Regions from separate parts of the Aquisalimonas asiatica genome, predicted to be linked through region 2. Evidence: predicted binding sites of a transcription regulator. Region 2 holds the regulator's gene; the other holds the start of a gene.
The links. Region 2 encodes FliA, which starts transcription of late flagellar genes. Its sites were predicted from a motif close to GCTAAAGTTNNNNNNNNNNCNGCCGATA; they were not measured.

Region 1 (7,434 bases), on a different contig from region 2:
CAGCCGCTGGAGCTGGTGCACGTGATGACGGCCGGCGCCGGCAGCGTCGCCTCCTGGCCGCGGGTGCTCATCCACGGCGCCACCAGCTCCGAGGTCACGGTGGTGCAGCGCTATTACGGCGCCAACGGCGCGGCCTACCTGACGTCGCCGGTGACCGAGATCATTGCCGACGCCAACAGCCAGGTGAACTTCTACCAGCACGTGGAAGAGGGTGATCAGGGGGCTCACCTGGGGGTGATCCACGCCACCGTGGATCGCGATGCCCGGGTCAAGGGGCATGCCCTGCATGCCAGCGGCCGCACCGTGCGCACCGACTTCTACGTCAACCTGGACGGCCCCGGTGGCGACGCCACCCTGAACGGGTTGTATCTGGTGCGTAACGGGCAGTTCGCCGACATCCACACCTGGGTGCGGCACAATGCCGATCACTGCACCAGCCAGCAGCTCATGAAGGGGGTGCTGGAAGGCAAGTCGGAAGCGGTATTCGACGGCATGATCCACGTGGCCCGGGATGCCCAGCAGACCGACGCGGACCAGCAGAACCGCAACCTGCTGCTGAGTCCGAAGGCGCTGGCGCACTCCAACCCGCGGCTCGAGATCTACGCCGACGACGTCAAGTGCGGCCACGGCTCCACCGTGGGCGAGCTGGACGAGGATGCCGTGCTCTACATGCGCACCCGGGGTATCTCCGATGAAGAGGCCCGTGGTGTGCTGACATTCGCTTTCGCCAATGAAATGCTGGAGCCAGTGGCCATGCAGTCCCTGCGCGAGTACGAGCGCGAGGCCCTGCTGTCGCTGCTTCCGGGCGAGGAGGCCGTGAGGAAGCTGTTATGAGCAACGTGGACCCCGTGGTCAACGGCGATTCCGGACTGGACGTGGACGCCGTCCGCGCCCAGTTCCCGATCCTGCACCAGGCGATCAACGGCAAGCCGCTGGTCTACCTGGACAACGGTGCGACGGCGCAGAAGCCCCAGGCGGTGATCGATGCCGTGAGCGACTGTTACAGCAGTTACTACGCCAACATCCACCGCGGGGTCCACGATCTCTCGCAGCGCTCCACCACCGCCTTCGAGGCGGTGCGGGGCACGGTGCAGCGGTTCCTGAACGCGCCTTCGGAAGACGAGGTAGTGTTCACCCGCGGCACCACCGAAGGCATCAACCTGGTGGCCAACAGCTTCGTCCGCCCCATGCTCCGTGCGGGCGACGAGATCCTGGTCACGGGCATGGAGCATCACTCCAACATCGTGCCGTGGCAGCTCCTGTGCGACGCCACCGGTGCGAAACTGGTGGTGGTTCCGTTCTCCGATGCCGGCGAGATCGATCCCGCCGACGTGGCCGAGCGGCTCACCGAGCGCACCAGGTTCGTGAGCGTCATCCACGTCTCCAACGCCCTGGGCACCATCAACCCGGTGGAGGAGATCATCCGCCTGGCCCGCGAGCGCGACGTGCCCGTGCTGCTGGACGGCGCCCAGTCGGCGCCGCACATGCCGGTGGACGTCCAGGCGCTGGGGTGCGACTTCTTCGTGTTCTCCGGTCACAAGACCTACGGCCCCAGCGGCGCCGGTGTGCTCTGGGGCCGGTATGCGCTGCTGGAGGCGATGCCGCCCTGGCACGGTGGGGGGGACATGATCAAGACGGTGAGTTTCGAGCGTTCGGAGTTCGCCGAGCCGCCCCAGCGGTTCGAGGCGGGCACGCCCAACATCGCCGGTGTCATCGGCATGGGAGCGGGCCTGGAGTGGCTGATGGCGCTGGGGCTGGACAAGGTTGCCGCCCATGAGGCGGATCTGCTCGCCTACGCCCACGACCGGGTAGGCGCTCTGGAGGGCGTGCGCATCATCGGCACCGCGCGGCGCAAGGCCGGGGCGCTGTCGTTCGTCATGGACGAGGCCCATCCCCACGACATCGGGACCATTCTCGACAACGACGGTGTTGCCATCCGCTCGGGCCACCACTGCGCCCAGCCGGTAATGCAGCGCTACGGCATTCCCGCCACGGCGCGGGCGTCCTTTGGCGTCTACAACACCCGGGACGACGTGGACCGCCTGGTGGCCTCCATCGACAAGGTCCGGCGACTGTTCGCCTAGCCCGGTGCACTCCACTGATGGCTGACGATCTGCTGAAGCTCTACCAGGATGTGGTCCTGGCGCATAACCGGCAACCGCACAACTTCGTGGAGGTGGACCCGGCCACCCACCGTGGCCACGGCTACAACCCGCTGTGCGGCGACCGCATCGAGCTGACCCTGGATGTGCGTGATGGCGTGATCGCCACCATCGGCTTCCAGGGGGAGAGCTGCGCCATCGCCACCGCCTCCGCGTCACTGCTGACCACGGTCCTGGAAGGGCGAAGCGTGGATGACGCACTGGCCGTCATGGACGCCTTCAACCGCGCCCTGGACGGCGACGAGACCGCTGTCGTCCCGGAGACCCTGCAGCCCCTGCTGGCGGTGCGCGCGTTCCCGTCCCGCCTCAAGTGCGCCGGCCTGCCGTGGGCGTCGCTGTCGGCGGCGCTGGCCGATGATGACGCCGCCGCTTCCACGGAGCAGGGTCAGGGAACGTAGATCACCCGGAAACCGCCCCAGTGCCGGCCGTGGACGTAGATGGGCGCGGATGCGTCCTTGGTCAGCACGAACCGCTCGCCCATGTTGCGCCGATACGCCTGCAGCAGGAAGGGCTCGGTGTTCTTCGCCGCACTCTGTCCGGTCCGGTCGGTGTAGATCTGCCGGTGACGGGCGTTTGCCAGGTTCCAGTCCCGGTCTCCGGGGCGCTGGGGGTTGGATACGTGCAGGTTGTGGGTGCCAATGTAACCCTGATCGTCGGTGGCGCAGCAGGAGAGGATCTTGTCGTGGCAGCTCAGGATCTCCTCCTGGAACGCCGGAAACAGGGTGTCGGTGAGCTCCACGAAGCGGGTCATGTACTGCTGCGGATCAGTGTCGGGCACCGGGACGTAGTCCCGGTCGAAGACGTCCGCTTCCGTGAGCTGCCCGTCGCGGAGTGCCTGCTCCAGTGCCGCGCCCGCCGCCCTGGCACCTTCCTGCGCCTTGTTGATGAAAAAGCGGTCCACGGTGTCCACGTCCACCGAGTTGCAGAGGTTGAGCAGTTTCTGCCCTTCACCGAGCAGCGTGTCCAGCCGGCCGTTGGCGCTGGTGAGGTCGCGCGCGGATTGTTGTACCTCGCCGTGCAGTTCGTTCAGCTCCTGGCTCGCCCGGCTGCAGGTCTCGTTCATCTCGCCGGTGGCACTCTGGATGTGTCGGGACTGCTCGCCCACCTGGCGAATGGCCTGTTCCAGGGTGGTGAGGACCTCGCTGATGTTCCGGGAGTCCGCCTGCACGCGTTCGGCGCGGCTGGCGCCGTCGCGGCCCTTGGCCGCCAGGGTCTCCGCCGTGTCGGACAATCCTTCCAGTGTCTGTTCGATGCTCTGGGTGGCTTGCCCGGTCTCTTCGGCCAGAGCGCTGACCTGTTCCGCCACCACGGCGAAGCCCTGGCCGCGTGACCCGGCGCGGGCGGCCTCGATGCTGGCGTTGACGGCCAGGAAGTTGGTCTGCTTGGCGATGGCCGAGATACTGGTGGACGCCTTGTGAATCCGTTGCAGTGCATCCTGCAGCTGCGACAGCTCGGTGGTCATCTGCCCCACCTGCCCGGTCATGTCCTGGAGGTCGGTGACGGTGGAGCGGATGTCCTCCGAGGCGGCGCTGAGGCTGCTCGCGGTGGTTTCCGCGCTCTGCCGGGCCTCGTCGGCGGATTCCTGTACGGACTGGCCCGCGGCCTCCAGCTGTCCCGTGGCGCGGGAGAAGGTCTCCAGCATGGCGGCTTCGTGGGCGACACGCTCCTCCACCTGGTTGACGGCGCCGGCCACGTCCGAGACGTAGACGGTCAGCGTGCCGGTGGTGCTGGCGGTCTCCTGGATCAGGCGCTCGGCGTCGGCGGCGGTGTTGTCGTCACCCAGGCCGGCCGAGAGGGTCTGCGCCGTGCCGGCAAGCTGGCGGGCATTGTCCCGGGCTTCGGTGAGGGCGTTGCGGGTGGTGTCCACTTCCCCGCTCATGCCCTCAAGACCGTCCACGGTTTTCCGGCATGAGCTGTTGATCTCGCGCACCGACTCGTTGATGCGCGTGTAGGCGCCGTCCACCGCGGCCATGGCACCGCCGACGGTGTCCAGGAGGTCCTGCACGGTGCTGGTGCCGGTCTGGATGGTGCCGGTCAGGGTGGTGCAGTGACTTGCACGGTCGATCAGCTTGCGCGCGTGTTCCCGGAGCTCGTCGAGGATGCCGCTGATCTCCTCCGTGGCCTGGCCGGTCTGTTTGGCCAGCTCTTTCACGTGCTCGGCGACGACGGCGAAACCGCGGCCGATTCCGCCGGCCCGGGTGGCCTCGATGGTGGCGTTCAGTGCCAGCAGATTGGTCTGCTTGGCGATGGTGGCGATGGAGTCCGCGGCGCTGCCAACCCCCTCCAGGGCAGCGTCGAGATTGCCGATCTCCTGTTCGGTGGCCGACACGGCGTCGGTCAGGGCGGTGATGTCGTCCAGGGAGCGGGTCAGTGTGGCGCGGGAGTCTTCCACGGCGCGGTCCGCTTCGGTGGTGGCTTCCCGTGCCTCGCGGGCGGCGCCTTCCGTGGTCTCGTTGGTGCGGGCGAGCTGCCGGCCCAGGTCCAGCAGTGACTGAAACCGCCTGGCCTCCTGGTCAACCCGGTCACTGACCGCCACCAGCTCCTGCTGAATCTGGTCGATTTCGCCGTGCAGTCCGTCCGCGTGGCTGCCGAGGCGTTCGATCAGCCCTGTGTGATCCACGGGCGCACTGCGGTCACGTTCCGTGGCGGGTTCCCGTCGTGTCCGGGCGCTGATCCAGGGAAGGCGCATGGGTATCTCCTCGCTCCGGTCGTTCTTATCATCAGGGCCGCCCGGTGAGGGGGGCGACACCTCAATATAGAATAACGGCCGGGACTGCCGATACTTGAGTTCGCCAGTGACCATCCGGGTGTCGCGGATCAGCGTCATCTGGACAAATCACGCTGGCTGTCAAAAACTGTGACAATCTGCGTCTTTTACATTTGAACGCTTCTGGTAGTCTGGCGCTCGGAACCGGATACGAGGCGTTTGAATGCGTTCAATGTTTGCCACCGCCGAAACGCAGATGCGTCAGCGGCAGCGTTGGGGTCATGGCACCGCGCTGATTGTCACTCTGCTGATTCTCGCAGCCGCCTACGGGCTGGAGTATATCGGTGGTATGGAGCCCTGCCCGCTCTGCATGGTGCAGCGCCTTGTCTTCGCCGCGCTCGCGGTGGTGTTTCTGATCGGTTTCCTTCATGGCGCGCCGTTCTGGGGGCGTTATTTCTACGGTGTGCTCGGCGCGCTGGTTGCTGCCGTGGGCGTCGGCGTCGCGGGCCGCCACCTCTGGCTCCAGAGCCTGCCTCCGGAAGAGGTGCCCGCCTGTGGTCCGGGGCTGGATTACATGGTCGATGCGTTTCCGATCACGGAAGTCATCGCCATGGTGCTTGCCGGCTCCGGTGAGTGTGCGGAAGTGCACGAGGTCCTCGGCCTGACCCTGCCGGGCTGGACCCTGGCCGGGTACGCGCTGCTCGGCCTCTGGGCCCTGTGGATCTGCCGGCGGCCGCGCTGAGACCTGGCTTTACCTGCTGAAAGGTTAGTACCATCCCGTGCTCGACCGGTACCGGCCAGCGGACAGCGGGAGAGCCTCCGTGAACGACATCGACCACCACCTGGGGCCCGACGGGGCGCTGGCAGGGGCGCTGCCCGGCTTCCAGCCCCGCGAGGAACAGCAGGCCCTGGGGCGTGGTGTGGCGGAGGCGATCGACGCCGGTGAGACGCTGATCGCCGAGGCGGGCACCGGCACGGGCAAGACCTTTGCCTATCTCCTGCCCGCGTTGCTCTCCGGCAAGCGGGTGATCGTCTCCACCGGCACCAAGACCCTGCAGGATCAGCTCTACCAGAAGGACCTCCCGCTGCTGCGCGACGCACTGGACCTGCCCCGGCGGACTGCACTGCTGAAGGGGCGCACCAACTACCTCTGTCTCTACCGCACCGATCTGGCCGAGGTGGACGCCCGGTTCGACCGCCCCGGCACCGGTGCCCAGCTGCAGGCGATCCGCCAGTGGGCGGCGGTGACGGATAGCGGCGACATCTCCGAGCTGGCTGAGGTCCCCAACGATGCGCCGATCTGGGGGCGGGCCACCTCCACCGCCGACAACTGCCTCGGCCAGGAGTGCCCGCTCTATGACGACTGCTTTCTCATGGCGGCCCGGCGCCGTGCACAGGAGGCGGATCTGCTGGTGGTCAATCACCACCTGCTGCTTGCCGACATGGCCCTGAAAGAGGGCGGCTTTGGTGAGGTGCTGCCCTCGGCCGACGCCTACATCCTCGACGAGGCGCACCAGTTGCCCGATGTGGCCGCCCAGTTCTTCGGCGTGGCGGTGAGCAGCCGTCAGCTCCAGGAGCTCATCCGCGATACCCACGCGGAGTACCTGCGCGACGCTGGCGATCAGCCGGCGCTGCCGGACTGCCTCGACGTGTTGCGCAAGGCCGTCCAGGACTTTCGCTTGACCCTGGGGGAGGCCGGGCAGCGAGCGGCCTGGAACAGCCTCGGAGATGGCGAGGAGGCCGTGGATGCACTCATTCACCTGCGCGCCGCCGCGAGCGCCCTGGCCGAGGTGCTGGAGACGCTGGCGGAGCGGGGGCGCGGCCTCGAGAACTGCTACCGCCGCGCCCGGGACATGGCGTCACTGCTCGACCGTTTCGCCGACGGTGAGGCAGAGGCCTTCGTGCAGTGGTTCGAGACCTACCAGCAGGCGTTCATCCTGCGGCTGACGCCACTGGATGTGGGCCAGCCGTTCCAGGCGCGCATGAAAAAGCACCCCGCTGCCTGGGTGTTCACCTCGGCCACCCTGTCGGTGAACGAGGGTTTCGATCACTTTCTGGAGCGGATGGGGCTGGACCGGGAGACGTCCACCCTGCGTGTGGACAGCCCCTTCGATTACGCCAGCAACGCGCTGCTGTATGCGCCTGCCGGCATGCCCGAGCCCAACAGTCCGTTTTACACGGAGGCGTTCATCGAGCGCGCCGAGGCGGTGATCCGGGCCAGCGGCGGGCGGGCCTTCGTGCTGTTCACCAGTCATCGGGCACTGCAGCAGGCGGCGGCGTTGATGCGGGACCATCTGCCGTACCCGGTCCTGGTGCAGGGCGATGCCTCCCAGAACCTCCTGCTGGAGCGCTTCCGCGAGGCCGGTAACGCGGTGCTCCTGGGGACGGGCAGCTTCTGGGAAGGGGTGGACGTCAAGGGTGAGGCGTTGTCGGCGGTGATCATCGATCGCCTGCCCTTCGCCTCGCCGGCCGACCCGGTGACCCAGGCGCGCATCGATTTCCTCCGGCGTCACGGCGGCAATCCGTTTCGGGATTTCCAGATTCCTCAGGCGGTGATCGCCCTGC
Region 2 (7,434 bases):
CGAGAACATGAGCACCGGAGTCGGCCGCTGCTTCATGATCTCGCGCACGGCGGAGATGCCATCCAGCACGGGCATCTCGATATCCATGGTGACCACGTCTGGCTTCAGGCGCAGCACTTCCTCGATGGCCTGACGGCCATCGGCCGCCTCGCCCACCACCTCCAGTGCGCGATCCTCCGAGAGCATCTCCTTGATGCGTCGGCGGAAGAAACCGGAATCATCGACTATCAGTACGCGCGTGGCCACGCCACTCTCCTCATCATTCCTACATCCGGGAGCCGAAGGTCTTCACCAGACTGGGAATATCGATAATCAGCGAAATGCTGCCGTCCCCGGTAATGGTGGAGCCGGCCAGACCGGGCAGCCCCTGGAGCATGCTGCCCAGCGGCTTGATCACCACCTCCTCGAGGCCGATCACGTCATCCACCACGAACCCGACCACCTGGTTGCCGACATTCACGGTGACCACCTGCTGCTCGTCGCGGCCGGCATCCGGGTCTTTCGTCTCCAGGCTGCCGATGGCGTCGATCCAGCGCTCCAGGAAGAACAGCGGCATGGCCTTCTGCCGCACCATGACCACGCGGCGGTTATCCACCACCTTGGTCTTGTCCATCTCCAGCTCGAAGATCTCGCTGACCACCGACATGGGCAGCGCGAACTTGCGCCCGCGCATGCGCACCATGAGTGTCGGCAGGATGGCCAGCGTGAGCGGCACCTTGATGCGCAGCGTGGTGCCGCGGCCCTGGGCGGAGTCGATGTCCACCGTGCCGTTGAGCTGGGAGATCTTGGTCTTGACCACGTCCATGCCCACGCCGCGCCCGGAGACATCCGAGATCTCCGCCTTGGTGGAGAAGCCCGGCGTGAAGATCAGATTGAAGCAGTCCTTTTCGTCCAGTCGGCTGGCGGACTCCTTGTCCATCAGGCCTTTCTCGACCACCTTCTGCCGCAGAGCCTCGGGGTCCATGCCCTTGCCGTCGTCGGCGATGGTGAGCAGGATATGATCACCTTCCTGCGCCGCGGACAGCCGGAGCACCCCCTTGGAGGCCTTGCCCGCGGCCTTGCGGTCGGCCGGATCCTCGATACCGTGGTCCACGGAGTTCCGGACCAGGTGGATCAACGGGTCGGCCAGGGCCTCGACCAGGTTCTTGTCCAGGTCGGTGTCCTCGCCCTCCATCTGCAGATCCACTTCCTTGCCCAGGTTCCGGGCCAGGTCGCGCACCAGGCGCGGGAAGCGGCCGAAGACTTTCTTGATGGGCTGCATGCGGGTCTTCATGACCGCGCTCTGGAGGTCGGAGGTGACCAGCTCCAGATCGGCGACGGCCTGACTCATGCGCTCGTCATCGTACTGGGAACGGATGGTGCTCAGGCGGTTGCGGACCAGAACCAGCTCGCCCACCAGATTCATGATGTCGTCGAGCTTGGCGGTGTCCACACGTACGGAGGTATCCCCGCCGGCCTTGCCGCCACCGGCCGCACCGCCGGAGCCACTGTCACCGCCCCCGGAGCCACCTCCGGAACCACCGCCACCCTTGCCGCCGGATGCAGCGGCTGGCGCGGCAGATTTCGCCGGCGTGGCGGCACTCTTGCCCGTGTCCTTGTCCGCTCCTGCCGCAGCGGGAGCCGCCGCCGACGCCGCAGCACCGGCGCCGCCCGTGGTGGGGCCTTTGCCCGCGCCGTGGAGCTGGTCGAGCACCGACTCGAACTCGTCTTCGCTGATCAGGTCGTCACCGCCCGAACTCGCGGCCGGCACGTCCGGGTTCGAGCCCTTGGGAACGCCCCCGTGCTTGCCTTCGCCGTGAAGCTGGTCCAGGACGGCCTCGAATTCGTCCTCGGTGATGTCGTCACCGGACGCACCGCTGGCACCGTTATCGGTGGCCGGGGCCTCGGGCTCGTGCTTGTCCTCGTCGAGGGCGTCCAGCAGGGCCTCGAATTCGTCTTCGGTAATGTCGTCGCCACCTGCAACGGCCTGGCTGTCGCCGGCCTTGTCCTGCGGTGCAGGCTCGGATGCCGGCGCGGCCGACTGTGGCGCATCACCCACCGACTCCTGCTCCTGCAGGAGTTCCAGCGCGCGCAGAAGCTCTTCGGGTGCTTCGCGCGGGTCCTCGCCGTTCCCCAGGTCACTGAACTGGTTGTTCACCACGTCCAGGGCACGCAGGACGTAGTCCATCAGCTCCGCGGTGACCTCGCGCTCACCGTTGCGCAGGAGGTTGAAGAGGTCTTCGGTGCGGTGGCAGATCTCCACCAGCGGGTCGAAGCCCAGGAAGCCCGCACCACCCTTGATGGTATGGAAGCCGCGGAACACCGCGTTGAGCAGATCCTGGTCCTGCGGTGCGCGCTCCAGCTGGACGAGCTGCTCACCCAGCTCCTCCAGGATCTCCCGGGACTCCACGAGGAAGTCCTGTACGATGTCGTCTTGCGTATCAACTGCCATAAAGCCCCCAAGCGATACCCGGCCCGCGCCCGCGCGCTGGGCTTCCGGGATGCCGTCACTCCGACCCGCCACTCACCAATGCGGCGCGAACTCAGAAACCAAGACTGGAGAGCAGGTCATCCACCTCGTCCTGACCACTGACCGCCGAGTCCGATTCCTGTCCCGGCACCTGCGGCCCCTCCAGTTTCATTGCATCTTCCGTGTTCTTGTCGGCCGATTTCCCGTCTTCCGTAGCTTTTCCTTGCGTCTGTCGCGGGGCGGAGATGGAAATCAGGGACACCAGCCCGTCCTCCACCTCTCTCACCAGGTCCATGACACGGCGGATGATCTGGCCCGTAAGGTCCTGATAATCCTGCGCCATCAGCGCGTCGGTCAGCTTCTCCTGGATGGCGTCGCCCTCGGTCTCCAGGCGCTCGAAGAACTGGTCAAGCCGTTGGCCGAGCCCGCGGAACTCGGTGGCCGACAGCTGCCGTGAGCGGAACCGCTTCCACTCCGCGGCCAGCGTCTTGCCATCGCTGCTGATGCCGGACAGAGTCTCAAGGGACTCTTCCAGCGCGGTCAGCGTCCGGTGCGCCGAGTTCTCGGTCAGCTCGATGACGTGATTCAGCCGCTGATGGGCATCGGGAATCTCGGAGACGGCGATGTCGCTCAGCCGGCCGTCCAGGCGGAAGGATTTCAGCGCCTCGTGGAGCTCCCGGGTCAGCTTGCCGACCTCCCGGAACAACTCCGTCTCGCGCAGGCGGGTCAACTCATCCAGCGCCTCGCCCACGGCCTCCCCGTCACCGGCCTCGATCGAGGACAGCAATTCGCGAGCCTTGGCTTCGTAGGCGGCAAGATCCTGGCTGCCGTCCGTCATGCGCCTGCCCTCACTCGGCCGATTCGATACGGTCGAAGATCTTGTTGATCTTCTCTTCCAGCGTTGCCGCGGTGAACGGCTTGACGATGTAACCGTTCACGCCCGCCTGGGCCGCTTCGATGATCTGTTCACGCTTGGACTCTGCGGTCACCATCAGCACCGGAAGATGCTTGAGGTCGTCGTCCGCACGGACGTGCTTGAGCAGCGTCAGCCCGTCCATGCCCGGCATGTTCCAGTCCGTGACGAGAAAGTCGAAGCCTCCCTTCTTGAGCTGGGGCAGCGCCGTGTTGCCGTCATCGGCTTCCTGGGTGTTCTGGAAGCCAAGCTCGCGCAGGAGGTTTCTGATAATGCGCCGCATCGTGGAGAAGTCGTCCACGATCAGTATTCTCATGTCTTTATCCAGACTCACAATCAATCACCTTTGCTTTAATCAGGCGGTGAACACGTCGGTGTCTCGTTAACGCTCTCACCCTGCCGGAGCGCGTTCCTGCGTTCTGCCGCACACGTCGCGATTTTGACGGTCGATACAAACGCCCGGTCACTCTGTCCAATCGGCAAGACGCGCCCTCAACTTGAGCATGATCCGCCCATGAATCTGGCTGACCCGGGATTCCGTGACCCCGAGCACTTCCCCGATTTCACGCAGATTCAGCTCCTGTTCATAGTACAGGGACATCACCAGCTGCTCGCGCTCCGGGAGCGTCCCGATGGCTTCAACCAGGGACTGGCGGAACCCGGCATTCTGGATGTGCTGTTCCGGCCCTTCATCGTCCCCCTCATGCTCCCGGGTCTCCCCGGTGGCCGGAGAGACCTCATCGAGGCTGAACAGCTTGGCGCTGGAGACGTCATTCAGGGTCTGGTGGTACTCATCGGCACTCATGCCGAGTTCTTCCATGACCTCGCTGTCGCGGGCATCGCGTCCGGTACGATTTTCGATCTCGCGAACGGCCTGGGCCACTTCCCGGCCACGGCGATGGACGGACCGCGGCGTCCAGTCGAGCCGCCGGATCTCGTCCAGCATGGCGCCGCGAATGCGAATCCCCGCATACGTCGGAAAACTGGCGCCGTGGGAGGCGTCGAACTGCCGGGCCGCCTCCAGCAGGCCGATCATGCCGGCCTGGATCAGATCCTCCAGCTGCACGGACTCGGGCAGCCGGGCAAGCAGATGATGGGCAATTCGCTTGACCAGGGGGGCGTTCTGAACGACCAGGTCGTTCTCCCCGGTCTGCGCCTGCACCTGCGAGTACGCTGCGGCGCGCGAACTCATGACAGCACCTCCCCAGCTTCACCACTGTACTGAATGAGACGTTCCACGAAGAATTCCAGATGCCCTTCCGCCCGAGTTGGCGCGGGCAGCCGGTCAACGCGCTTCGCCAGCTCCCGGAAGGCCCGGGCAGAGGGGCTGCCGGGATAGAGCGTGGTCACGGCCTGCTGTTGCTGCACCGCCCGACGCTGCGCGTCATCACTGGGGATCCCGCCCATGTAGGCGACGGTCAGGTCCAGATAGCGCTCACACACTCTCAGCAACTTCCCGTACAGCTCCTGGCCCTGCGCGGCACTGGCTATCATGTTGGCGACCATGTGCACACGGTGTAGACCGAAATCGCGGTTGAGTACCTTGATCAGCGCGTACGCGTCCGTGATGGACGACGGTTCGTCGCACGCCACCACGAGCACCTCGCGGGCGGCCCGGGCGAACGTCAGCACGTTGTCGGCGATGCCGGCGGCGGTGTCAATGATCAGGTAGTCCCAGTCGCCGGTCAGCTCGCTGAAGCTCCGGATCAGCCCAACCTGCTCCGCGGCGCTGAGTGCCGCCATTCCCTTGACACCCGAGGAGGCGGGGATGATCTGCACGCCACCCGGGCCATCAATCAGAATGTCTTCCAGCTCCACCTGCCCGGACACCACGTGGGACAGGTTGTGCCGGGTCTCGAGACCCAGCAGGACGTCCACGTTGGCAAGCCCCAGATCCGCATCCATGAGCAGCACGCGATTCCCCGCGCTCGCCAGTGAAGCGGCCAGATTGACGGACACACTGGTCTTGCCGACTCCGCCCTTGCCGCTGGCAACGGCGATCACCTTGACCCGTGTCAGACTCGATGCCTGATCCATTAACGCTGTGCTCTTTGTTCAGTCATGGCGCGCCCCCCCGGGAACTCCTGCCGCTGCGACGCGGGGACCCCATGATGTGCGCCGCTCAGTGCGACCCACCCACCGAGAAGGTCACGGCCATCTGCTCGTCGTCCACTTCCTGGCCGTACTCTTCCACAAGTTTCAGCGCATCCTGCACCAGACGGCCGGCATCGGCCGGCATGAGATCCTCCGGCACCCGCTGACCGTTGCCCAGGAAACTCACCGGCAGCCGGTGGCGCAGCAGCACGGTAAGCGCTGCGCCGAGGCTGGCGGCGTCATCGGTCTTGGTGAGAATGCATCCGGACGGCGCCACGCCGCCATAGGACTTCACCGTCGCGTTCAGAGCCGCCAGCTGCGTGTTCGCCGACAGAACCAGGTAACTACGGATGCGATCACCCACGCCCTTCAACGTGGTGAACTGCTCCGCGAGCCGCATGTCCCGTTGGCTGACCCCGGCAGTGTCCACCAGGACGAGGCGTTTGTCCGAGAGGTCGGCGAGCACCGTCTCCAGTTCTTCGGCGGAATTCGCGGTCTGTACCGTCACGCCCAGGATCCGCGCAAAGTTGCGCAACTGGTCCTGGGCACCGATGCGCACGTTGTCCGTGCTCACCAGTGCAACCTTGCGTCGACCGTGACGCAGGGCAAACTGGGCTGCCAGCTTGGCCACCGTCGTGGTCTTGCCGACCCCCGTGGGGCCCACCAGCGCGACCACGCCGCCGCGGTCGAGCAGGTCATCCTCTTTCACCGGCAGATGGCGCTTCACGGTATGCAGCGCATGCCGCAGTGCCAGTTCGGGCTCCAGCTTCTCGTCCACGCGGTTGGCGAGCTGGCGACACACATCCGGGCCGAAACCGATCTCGGTCAGCTGCCGCAGCAGTGTCGTGCGCCCCGGATGACTCTTGCCCTGCTGCTGCCACTCCATCATGGAGAGCTGATTCTCGAACAGCGTCCGCAGCACTTTGAGCTCGCTGCGCATGGCTTCCACGGACTCGTCGTCCCGGCCGGCCACCTCATCCGGGCGCTCCGTCCGCTCGGGCCCCCGGCGCAGCTCGGTCACCGCTGCCGACTCGGCCGACCCCGAATTCAGATCGTCTTCCGTCAACGGGTCGTCCACGTGCACGTCAATCCGCTGACGGCGCCCGGGCTCGGGGGCGCCGACACCGGACTGCTGCCTTGCACGCCGCAGCATCTCGGTAAAGTCGGCGGTGCCGCTGGTCGCCTCGGTATCCGCGGCACTCCCCGAGGTGCGGCGCGTCGATGACGACATCCGGCGATCATCGCGATCCGCCTGCTCGCGCAGACTGTCCTCGTCGAAGTCCATGGCCGCGATCACCTCAACACCCTGGCCACGCTCGCGCGTGGACAGGATCACCGCTTCCGGCCCGATCTCTTCCCGGACCCGGCGAATCCCCTGACGGATGGTATCGGCGTGGATGCGCTTAATCTTCATGAATTCACCTTAGCTGCCCTGAGCCACCTGTTGTTGACCGATGGACGCCACGATTTTGACTCGTTTCTCGTCCGGCACTTCGTTGTACGACAGGACATTGAGCCCTTCGATGTTGTGCCGCGTCAGACGCGAGATCCAGCTTCGCAGTTGCGGCGCCGTCAGCAGCACCGCCGGCTGGTTCGCAACTTCCTGACGCTGCGCGGAATCCGCAAGGGACCGCTGCAGACGATCCGCCAGTCCGGGTTCAAGACCGGCCGTGCCGTCACCGTTGCCCTGCACTGAACTAAGCAATAACTGTTCCAGTTGCGGATCCAGGGTGATCACCGGCAGCTCGTCGGACATGCCGGCCACGTTCTGCACGATCATCCGCCCCAGCGCCTCGCGCACCCGCGCGGTCAGCGCCGAGGGGTCCTTGATCGCCTGGCCGTGCTCCGCTAGCGTCTCGACGATAGTGCGCATGTCGCGGATGGGAATTCGCTCCTCCAGCAGGTTCTGCAGCACCCGGACCACCGTCGACAGGGGCAGCGTGTTGGGCACCAGCTCCTCCACCAGCTTGGGCTGCTT

Region 1: a site for FliA is predicted at 4,924-4,951, ahead of BMZ02_RS08055 (methyl-accepting chemotaxis protein). Genes of this name have one in related genera too.

What each region holds. Positions count from the first base shown of each region.
Region 1 covers NZ_FOEG01000003.1:18,603-26,036, reverse strand. Annotated here, with positions in the region: gene sufD (Fe-S cluster assembly protein SufD) at 1-834, shown strand, start outside; gene BMZ02_RS08065 (cysteine desulfurase) at 831-2,084, shown strand; gene sufU (Fe-S cluster assembly sulfur transfer protein SufU) at 2,102-2,560, shown strand; gene BMZ02_RS08055 (methyl-accepting chemotaxis protein) at 2,548-4,851, opposite strand; gene BMZ02_RS08050 (disulfide bond formation protein B) at 5,093-5,611, shown strand; gene yoaA (DNA repair helicase YoaA) at 5,691-7,434, shown strand, end outside.
Region 2 covers NZ_FOEG01000001.1:792,945-800,378, forward strand. Annotated here, with positions in the region: gene BMZ02_RS03715 (protein-glutamate methylesterase/protein-glutamine glutaminase) at 1-246, opposite strand, end outside; gene BMZ02_RS03720 (chemotaxis protein CheA) at 266-2,431, opposite strand; gene BMZ02_RS03725 (protein phosphatase CheZ) at 2,523-3,287, opposite strand; gene cheY (chemotaxis response regulator CheY) at 3,298-3,690, opposite strand; gene BMZ02_RS03735 (RNA polymerase sigma factor FliA) at 3,826-4,554, opposite strand; gene BMZ02_RS03740 (MinD/ParA family protein) at 4,551-5,399, opposite strand; gene flhF (flagellar biosynthesis GTPase FlhF) at 5,485-6,870, opposite strand; gene flhA (flagellar biosynthesis protein FlhA) at 6,880-7,434, opposite strand, start outside.